2 regions of the Lelliottia jeotgali genome follow, and region 2 is predicted to be linked to the other one. Evidence: predicted binding sites of a transcription regulator. Region 2 holds the regulator's gene; the other holds the start of a gene.
The links. Region 2 encodes CRP, which controls carbon source genes, mostly activating them, when cyclic AMP is high. Its sites were predicted from a motif close to ATGTGANNNNNNTCACAT; they were not measured.
Positions count from the first base shown of each region.

Region 1: the regulator CRP is predicted to act here: its motif matches at 2,354-2,371, upstream of ydfZ (putative selenium delivery protein YdfZ).

Region 1 covers NZ_JAENMQ010000001.1:167,829-172,954, reverse strand. The annotation lists gene bamE (outer membrane protein assembly factor BamE domain-containing protein) at 1-80, shown strand, start outside; gene ydfG (bifunctional NADP-dependent 3-hydroxy acid dehydrogenase/3-hydroxypropionate dehydrogenase YdfG) at 182-928, shown strand; gene JBO43_RS00830 (GntR family transcriptional regulator) at 1,021-1,707, shown strand; gene JBO43_RS00825 (universal stress protein) at 1,749-2,180, opposite strand; gene ydfZ (putative selenium delivery protein YdfZ) at 2,466-2,669, shown strand; gene JBO43_RS00815 (mannitol dehydrogenase family protein) at 2,714-4,177, opposite strand; gene JBO43_RS00810 (MFS transporter) at 4,317-5,126, opposite strand, start outside.
Region 2 covers NZ_JAENMQ010000015.1:21,424-26,549, reverse strand. The annotation lists gene argD (bifunctional acetylornithine/succinyldiaminopimelate transaminase) at 1-179, shown strand, start outside; gene JBO43_RS20560 (YccS/YhfK family putative transporter) at 233-2,320, opposite strand; gene crp (cAMP-activated global transcriptional regulator CRP) at 2,379-3,011, opposite strand; gene JBO43_RS20550 (OsmC family protein) at 3,319-3,723, shown strand; gene JBO43_RS20545 (phosphoribulokinase) at 3,863-4,732, opposite strand; gene JBO43_RS20540 (YheU family protein) at 4,763-4,981, opposite strand; gene JBO43_RS20535 (hydrolase) at 4,978-5,126, opposite strand, start outside.

The DNA.
Region 1 (5,126 bases), on a different contig from region 2:
TCGACGGAAAAGTCGTTCAGTATGGCAGCGGCCAAATTCGTAGCGCGGGAGCCCCTGTTACAGGAATCGTCGTCTTTTAGTGCCCTCTCCACGTTCATTTAGCGATACAAAAGTTGCCTTAACGACGTGCCAGATGGCGTGCTATGGTTGTACAACACAAAAAGCGTTGAGGAACAGTGAGATGATCGTATTAGTTACCGGGGCAACGGCGGGTTTTGGTGAAAGCATCACGCGTCGCTTCGTCGCCAACGGCCATAAAGTGATTGCAACAGGTCGCCGTCAGGAGCGTTTGCAGGAGCTGAAGGATGAGCTTGGCGACAGCATTTTGACCGCACAACTCGACGTGCGTAATCGTGCGGCCATTGAAGAGATGCTGGCTAACCTGCCCGCAGAATGGCGTGCCATTGATTTACTGGTCAACAACGCCGGTCTGGCGCTGGGGATGGAGCCTGCGCATAAAGCCAGCGTCGAAGACTGGGAAAACATGATCGACACCAACAACAAAGGGCTGGTGTACATGACCCGCGCGGTGCTGCCGGGCATGGTCGAGCGTAACCGCGGTCATATCATTAATATCGGCTCGACCGCCGGAAGCTGGCCTTACGCAGGTGGAAACGTGTACGGCGCAACCAAAGCTTTTGTGCGTCAGTTCAGCCTGAATCTGCGTACCGATCTGCACGGCACGGCGATCCGCGTGACGGATATTGAGCCGGGTCTGGTCGGCGGGACCGAGTTTTCCAACGTGCGTTTCAAAGGCGATGACGCGAAAGCAGGCAAAACCTATGAAAACACCGAGGCTCTGACCCCGGAAGATGTGACCGAAACCGTCTGGTGGGTCGCGACGCTGCCAAAACACGTCAACATTAACACCGTCGAAATGATGCCAGTCAGCCAGAGCTTTGCCGGATTAAGCGTGCATCGCGGCTGATTATTTCCCTGCCCGGCCTGCGGGTCGGGTCTGGGATGACCGGTAAAAGAATGGTAGTATTGAAGTGTTAACTCTTTGAGAAATCACATCCAATGGCCGCCGAATCGCAACTGAATCCTACCCAGCCTGTTAATCAGCAAATTTACCGCATTTTGCGACGTGATATCGTCCATTGTCTGATCCCGCCTGGTACACCGCTCTCTGAAAAAGAGGTCTCGGTGCGTTTTGACGTATCGCGTCAGCCGGTGCGCGAAGCATTCATTAAACTTGCCGAAAACGGTCTGATTCAAATTCGCCCGCAGCGCGGCAGCTACGTGAATAAAATATCCCTTTCGCAGGTGCGTAACGGCTGTTTTGTCCGCCAGGCGATTGAATGCGCGGTGGTGCGTCGTGCGGCTTCTCTGATTGACGAAAATCAGTGCTATTTGCTGGAACAGAATCTCCACCAGCAGCGCATTGCGATTGAACGCAAACAGCTGAATGACTTTTTCCAGCTCGACGATGAGTTTCATCAGAAACTGGCGCAAATTGCCGACTGTCAACTGGCGTGGGATACCATTGAAAATATCAAAGCCACGATGGACCGCGTGCGCTATATGAGCCTCGATCACGTCTCGCCACCGGAAATGCTGTTGCGTCAGCACCATGATATTTTCGCCGCACTGGAAAAGCGTGACGTTGATGCCGTCGACAAAGCGATGACCGTGCATTTGCAAGAAATTGGCGAGTCGGTGCAGCTTATTCGCCAGGAAAACAGCGACTGGTTTACAGAAGATTAATATTAAGCGCCTCCCTTCCCAACAGGGAGGCGCTTAAATAATTAGCGTACCACTAAGACAGGTATTTTGGCGTAGCGAATAACCGATTCCGCGTTTGAGCCAAGCAGATGGCTGGACATTCCCGGCGTCTTCGAACCGATAACAATTACCTCGTAATCCTCTTTATTACTCATGCTGATGATTTCATCGCGAACATTACCGAAGCGCACCTCAGTGTGAATATTCTCCGGCGCGATATCAAATAAACGCTTTAATTCATTCATCTTTTTCTCTGACTCGGTGACCATGTAGGCTTCGAACTTTTTGATGTCAGAGTTAAACCCGCGAAGCAACGAGCGGCTGCTGATGGGCAGGATGTTCAGCAAGGTGATGGTCGCGTTATCCGCTTTCGCCAGAAACTCCGCATGACGCACCGCTTTATCACTGAGGTTCATTTCAAATACGTCTACAGGCATTAATATTTTCTTGTACATAAGCCCTTCCTTATTCCAAATAAAATAATGAGTTATCTGACTTAAGAGTGACATGGCTACTTGAAACGAAGGCTAAACCGTTCAGTGGCGAAACTATCAATAAATGAAAACAATTGTCCGTTTTGTCAATTTGCGTCTGAACCGCCCAATGGCAATAAAATGCAGACAAAAAAGTGTGAGCTTGATCAAAAACAAAAAAATGTGAACGCAACAGGCGTATTTATATTCTCCCGTCAGCGGCAGGAATAACAGGGCCGTGATGTGTAGAGAAGAGGAGAAATAACCATGATGACGTATGACCGCAACCGTAACGCAATTACCACTGGCAGCCGTGTGATGATTAACGGCACCGGGCGCACAGGGACTGTCCGTGCAATTCACGCTCAGGGGCTGGACGCCGCGCAGGTTCGCCGCAGTAAAACGGTAGAAGTGGAAGGTTGTGAAGGCAAGTTCGAACCGATTGAACTGATTCGCTTAGGAATGCACTAACAGGCCTAATGACATGCCGCCGCAAACGGCGGCATGATACGTGTTTATTTCGAAGCGAGAGTTTGTGCCACCGTCGCTTTCGCGCCCTGCTCCAGCAACATTTTATACGCGCCCATCACCGCATCCACAAAGCGGGCTTCCAGCGGTAATCCGTTACCGAAAATCGCCTCGATACCCAACAGCGCTTTCACCCGGCTTTCGCCTTCGGCACTACCCTTGACCGCCGCCTGAAGGGTGGACAGCAGCGGATCGCAGACTTCGATCGCGTTTCCACTTTCATCCACGCCGCCGACATAACGCATCCATCCTGCTACGCCCAGCGCCAGCAGCGGGAAACTGCGCTGATGCGCCAGATGCCAGCGTACAGAATCGAGCATACGCTGCGGTAACTTCTGGCTGCCGTCCATCGCGATTTGCCAGGTGCGATGACGCAGCGCCGGATTGCTGTAGCGCGCAATCAGCAGATCGGCGTAACGCCCCAGATCAACACCTTTTACCTTCAGGGTTGGCGCTTGTTCATTGAGCATCAGCGCATGAGCGGCCTGACGATAATTTTCGTCTTCCATGCAGTCGTTGATGTGCTGATAACCCGCCAGATAGCCGAGATACGCCAGGAAAGAGTGGCTGCCGTTAAGCATACGCAGCTTCATCTCTTCAAACGGAATCACATCTGCCACCAGCTCTGCGCCTGCTTTTTCCCACTCAGGACGCCCGGCAACAAAGTTATCTTCTACTACCCACTGACGGAATGGTTCGCAGGCCACGCCCGCAGGATCGCGCACGCCAGTTAACTGTTCGATTTTATCCAGCGTTTCCGGCGTCACTGCCGGCACAATACGATCGACCATCGTCGACGGGAACGTGACGTTCGCTTCAATCCAGTCTGCCAGTTCGCTGTTTACCGCTCGCGCATACGCGCAGGTGACGTTACGCAAGACATGGCCGTTTTCCGGTATGTTGTCGCAAGACATGACGCTGAAAGCCGGTAAACCCGCCGCTTTACGACGCGCCAGCGCTTCTACCACCACGCCCGGCGCAGATTTTGGCTGATGCGGATTTTGCAGATCGGCGGCGATCAGCGGGTTATCGAGCATAAGTTGCCCGGTCGCAGGCGCATGGCAGTAACCTTTTTCGGTGATGGTCAGCGAAACAATCGCCACCTGCGGCTCGCACATGGCAGCCAGCACGGTCTCCAGACCATCAACCTGCGCATGAAGCGCATTTTTGACGACACCGACGACGCGAGCTGTCCAGGCGTCGGCGGACATTTCCGCCACGGTGTAGAGATTATCCTGGGCCTTGAGATCGGCAATTTGCTGTTCGCCGCCAATCAGGCTCACTTCGGTGTAACCCCAGTCGCTGCCGTGCTCAGCCGCGAGGATATCCGTGTAAACGGCCTGATGAGCACGATGGAACGCGCCGAAACCGAGGTGCACGATGCGTGGCACTAGCTTGTTACGGTCGTAGGCAGGAAGTGACGCTTTGGCATTCAACAATTTATTATTCATGAGGAGGCTCATTTTAGTGAGTGGTCGTCGAATCTGAGGAGGTAGACCATCTCATGCAATTGGTATGACATCTTTGATTTCCATCAACTACCATACAAGAAGAGAAGAAAAGGCGGGATCGACCTCCCGCCCTGCGATCTTACTGATTCACCGTATGGCCAAGCGGCACGGTGGAAATCGCTTTTTCGGCGGCATCTTCCGCGAGGCTCAGATCGCGGTCGCGCACTTCCGGCATCAGCACCGCTGATATCAGACCGATTACCGAATAGACCACCATCATCACCACAATTGGCCACCAGGAACCGGTAATATTGCAGAAGATCCCCGCCAGCACCGGGCCGAATCCGACCGCCACCAAACCACCCGCCTCTTTCGAAATCGCCATGCGGGTAAAACGGTTCCGCGAGCCAAACATCTCCGCCATAGTGATGTTTTCCAGCGCAAACAGGCCCAGCACTGCAAAGTTATGGATGACGATGATCGATAGCATAATCACCCCGGGGCTGTAGCTTTTATCGACGATAATCGACAGCATCGGGTACGCCAGAATAATGGCGGAGATATTGAGCAGAATGTACGGCAGGCGGCGCCCCACTTTATCGGACAGCCAGCCCAGCAGCGGGATGGAGATAAACCCGAGGATCGAGCTTATCATCAGCGCATCGGTCGGAATGCTTTTATTAAACAGCAGCGTCTGCACCAGATAACCGGCGAGGAAGGTTTGAATCAAACCTGAATTTCCCGCCTGACCAAAACGCAGCCCGGTCGCCAGCCAGAATGATTTGCTTTTGAACATCGCGCCGAGCGAGGTTTCTTCAGCGGTCACTACCGGGCCGCTTTCATCGTTAACCTTCTCAAACACCGGGCTTTCTTTCAGGTTCATTCGCAGCCAGATGGCGAAGATCATCACCACGACGCTGGCGAGGAACGGCACGCGCCAGCCCCAGGC
Region 2 (5,126 bases):
CGCAGTACAAAGGCCGCGCGCGTGATTTCCTCCACGCCGCTGCGCACGAAGGCGTGATGGTGCTTAATGCGGGGCCAGATGTGATGCGCTTTGCGCCGTCGCTGGTGATTGATGGGCAGGATATCGACGACGGCATGCATCGCTTTGCCAGTGCGGTGAAGAAGATCGTTCAGGGATAGTGGAAATTGCCGGGTGGCGGCTTCGCCTTACCCGGCCTACGGGGCGTAAACCATCACGATTCTTTGCGTCGCAAAATCCGCGTCAACCAAACCCCGTGATGCGGACGCTGACGCCATGCCACCGACGAAATGGTGTGCATGGTGTTCAAATGCCCCAATACCCGCTGCAAATGCTGCTCCAGAGTGCTCATCGGACCGTGTGTTAACGTCTCTGGCGCTTCAAGAATATTTGAATCCCCCGATTCTCCCGGCGCGTCGTACTCCAGACGCTGCTGGCAACGCTGCAAGGCAATTTCACACGACTGCAAATAGCGCTGCGCCAGATCCGGTGTCAGCATTGTGTGCTCGCGCGCCAGGGTGGTCATCGCGTTGATATGCTCGACGATAAACTGGCTGTGCGTGACCCACAGCTTCATATCCGCCAGATAGTGAGAATTAAAGCCCGGCTCCTGCATCGCCTGGTTGAGGGAGTTAAACAGCGCGTTGTGTGCCTGGTTGACCTTCATGCGCTGATAGGCCAGCGGCGATGCTTTAGGATCGTCGCTCAGGATCAGCCGAATCGCCTGCTGATCGGCTTCGAGCGCGTCATGGGCGTTCTGGCGTAACAGTCCGCTTTGCCACTGTGGCCACAGCCAGACCATCCCGCCAAAGGCAATCAGACAGCCAATCAGCGTATCGACCAGCCGCGCGACAATATACTGCTCGCCGTTCAGGGTCAGCAGTTGCAGGGTATACACTGCCGTCACCGTAAACCCGACCATCGCCCAGCCGTAGTTTTTACGGATAATCAAATACCCCACCAGAGTGATCACCAGCATCCCCAGCAGGGTGTAGCCATCGGGTACGTGGAAGTGCAGCGTCACCCCAGCAATCACCAAACCCGCGAACGTGCCGAGTGCCCGATGCAGAATGCGCACCCGCGTGGCGCCATATCCGTTCTGAGTGACAAACAGCACGGTCATTAAAATCCAGTAGGGTTTGGGTAAGTGCAGCGCCACGCCCATCAGGCTGGCCGCGCTGAGCATCACGCTGATGCGCGCGGCATTGCGCAGAGCGGCGGATTTCAGCGACAGATAGCTTTTGAGTGCAGGCAACAGCGGCAGCCGTTTTTGCTTATCGGCCATCAGGTCACGTGCATAGAGCGGACGCTGAGTTCTCAACACCCGCGCGATACGGCTGAAATGCCAGGCGCAAAACTGTCCGACCGGGTTATCCGGGTGCTGGCGCGCAATTTTCTCCAGCGCACCCAGCTGTTTATCCATCGTAAAGCGGGTCGGGTAGCGGTGATAAAGAATATCGTCCGCCAACACGCGCAGGCGAGTCGCGACCGTCTGGGCATTCCAGCGCAGCACTGCTTCGGCGTGGCTGCGCTCTACCAGTTTTTGCACCTCCTGCGGATGATGCAAGCTGACTGAGATATGTTCCTGCAGATCCAGCCCGACCTGGAAGGTACGCAGCAGGCGTTTGTATTCATGATTTTTATTGGCCGCCAGCATGTGCAGTTGTTGGTAACACTGGCTGATTAAATCGACCACTTTTTGCTGGCGCGACAGCAGCGGCGGCAATGATTTTTCCGGGTCTGCGTGCTGGGTCAGCAGGGTGTATTTCGCTTCGCAATAATCGGCGAGCTGAACGTACAGCAGGCTCAGGGATTCTCGCAGCGGCTGTTCCCGCCACATCCAGAACCAAAACCAGTTAAAAAGCCCGTACCACAGCGTGCCGGCGGCGTAGATCAGCAGCGGCTCCCAGACGGGCATATTCCCGGCGAGGCTCAGCGTGAATATCGCTGCAATCAGTGAAGCGGGCAGCAGGCGGGCGTGAAGTGCGCTGATCTCCGCCGTGACGCCCAGCGTCATCGCCAGCACGGTCAGGATTAAAGGCAGCGGGATATCGCGGGCCAGCAGCAGCTGTACGGCGAGGCTACACCCGGCAAACAGGCAGCCGCCGATAATCAGGCGTTTGAAAAAACGTTTGTGGGGAGTATCCAGACCGGCAATGTTGCAGCAGGCAGGAACAAGAGAAAAAAGCAGCCCCTGTTGCAGATGGCCCAGGACTAAACCAATGGCCACGGGAAGACATAACACCAGGGTTTGACGTAGTGCGTAGTTAACTTCCGGGTGATAAATCAGCCTGCGCCACATAATCGTCAGAGACAAAAACGGCGTGACACCTTGCGATGGCACGCCGTTTTTTCCGGAATTAACGCGTTCCGTAAACCACGATTGTTTTACCGTGGGCGGAGATCAGGTTTTGATCTTCCAGCATTTTCAGGATACGGCCAACGGTCTCACGAGAACAGCCGACGATCTGACCAATTTCCTGACGGGTAATTTTAATTTGCATACCGTCCGGGTGGGTCATGGCGTCAGGTTGTTTCGCCAGGTTCAGCAGTGTCTGCGCGATGCGGCCAGTAACGTCGAGGAAAGCGAGGTTGCCCACTTTCTCGGAAGTGACCTGCAGGCGGCGAGCCATCTGCGAAGAAAGACGCATCAGGATGTCCGGGTTGACCTGGATCAGCTGGCGGAATTTCTTGTAGGAGATCTCAGCGACTTCACATGCGGATTTTGCGCGCACCCAGGCGCTACGTTCCTGGCCTTCTTCAAACAGGCCCAGTTCACCGATGAAATCGCCCTGGTTCAGATAAGAAAGGATCATCTCTTTCCCTTCTTCATCTTTGATCAGCACTGCCACCGAGCCTTTGACGATGTAATACAACGTTTCCGCTTTTTCACCCTGGTGAATCAGCGTGCTCTTCGATGGGTACTTATGAATGTGGCAATGAGACAAGAACCATTCGAGAGTCGGGTCTGTTTGCGGTTTGCCAAGCACCATGCGCTGTTATCCTCTGTTATAAGCTGTCTCAGAGTCAAAATCGCATCCTGACTCTGGGGTTGCAATCGAATTCTTACCCGTACCTGGGAAGTTGGCTGTCACAATGTTTGCAGCCAGTAAAGTTTGATGTCCTCTGCATACATGTGTAACGTCAATGTATTACTGTAGCATCGAGACTGTTTTAGCATAGCTTTAGCCGCGTGTCTCCTGGTGTCTCGCTTCAGCATGATGCAGGTCGCCTTCCGTTGCGAGAATTGTAACGCACGCGTAATCTGTTCTGAAAAATGCAACTTTGGAGTTAATGAAAATGCAAGCGCGTGTGAAATGGGTTGAAGGTTTAACGTTCCTTGGCGAATCCGCTTCAGGGCACCAGATTTTGATGGACGGTAACTCCGGAGATAAAGCGCCAAGCCCGATGGAAGTGGTGCTGATGGCCGCTGGCGGATGTAGTGCGATCGACGTGGTGTCGATTCTGCAAAAAGGCCGTCACGATGTGACCGACTGCGAAGTGAAACTGACGTCAGAACGTCGTGAGGAAGCGCCACGTCTGTTTACGCACATCAATTTGCATTTTATCGTCACCGGTAAAGAGCTGAAGGATGCCGCGGTGTCCCGCGCGGTAGATTTGTCTGCGGAGAAGTACTGCTCTGTGGCGTTGATGCTGGAAAAAGCGGTAAAGATTACGCATTCGTATGAAGTGATTGACGCCTGATTCGTTGGCGGGTGGCGATTCGCTAACCCGTCCTACAAAGGCAACATCTGCGGTATTTTGCCCGATGGCGCGACGCTTACCGGGCCTACAAAAGCCTGAATGTAGGCCGGATAAGCGCAGCGCCATCCGGCAACAGACCTTAGGCGATCTTCTTGCCTTCCATCAGCCGTTGCACCAGCGGCATCATGATCAATTCCATCGCCAGCCCCATTTTGCCACCCGGCACCACCAGCGTATTGATGTGCGAGATAAACGAGCCCTGCAGCATCGCCAGCAGCCACGGATAATCAATATCGTCCAGATTGCGGAAGTGGATCACCACAAAACTCTCGTCCAGCGAAGGGATCGTTTTTGCCGCAAACGGGTTGGACGTGTCCACTGTGGGAACGCGCTGGAAGTTGATATGAGTGCGGGAAAACTGCGGCGTCAGGAAGTTAATGTAATCTTCCATCGAACGCACTACCGAATCCATCACCGCTTCGCGCGAATGGCCGCGCTCGCTCATGTCGCGGGTCAGCTTCTGAATCCACTCCAGATTGACAATCGGCACCACGCCGACCAGCAAATCCACGTGGCGCGCCACGTCGTGCTGCGGAGTCACCACGCCACCGTGTAATCCCTCATAAAACAGCACATCGGTCGGTTCCGGCAGCGGCTGCCACGGTGTGAAGGTACCAGGCACCTGATTCCACGGCACCGCTTCGTCATAGGTGTGCAGATATTTGCGTGACTGACCTTTACCCGTATGTCCGTAATCCTGGAAAGTCTGTTCCAGCAGGCCGAAGTCGTTGGCGTCTGGCCCGAAATAGCTGATGTGCTTGCCTAAATCGCGGGCCTTGCGGATAGCCATGTCCATTTCAGGACGGGTGAAGCGATGAAAACTATCGCCCTCAACCTCGGCAGCACGCAGATTGAGCTGCGCGAAGATCTTGCGAAAAGCGAGGCTGGTGGTCGTGGTTCCCGCACCACTCGAACCCGTGACGGCAATAACCGGATGTCTGGCGGACATAGCAACTCCCTGACTGGAAAGATGGAACAATCAACCGCGAAACTGATTGCGCGGCATGATGTTGACGGTTTCGTGCAGTTCTGACCACACCAGCAACACCTCGCCACTTTGTAGCTGCCGTTTTACATCGGCGACCTTTTGTTCAAGCGAACGTTCATGTTCACCATAATCGGTGCCTTCGCGTAATACAAAGCTTTCAATCAGGCTATCCAGCGTTTCGGGAGCCAGATCCTGCCAGGGAATCATCATTTTACTCTCTCCAGAAAAGGGGTTAACCAGTCGGGGATGCGCGACTCCAGCCACATTTTCGGGCGGCGCAACGTGCCGCCGATAAAGCCGACGTGGCCGCCGTGCTCCGTCAGTTGATACTGCACGTTTGCAGGCAGATGTTCCG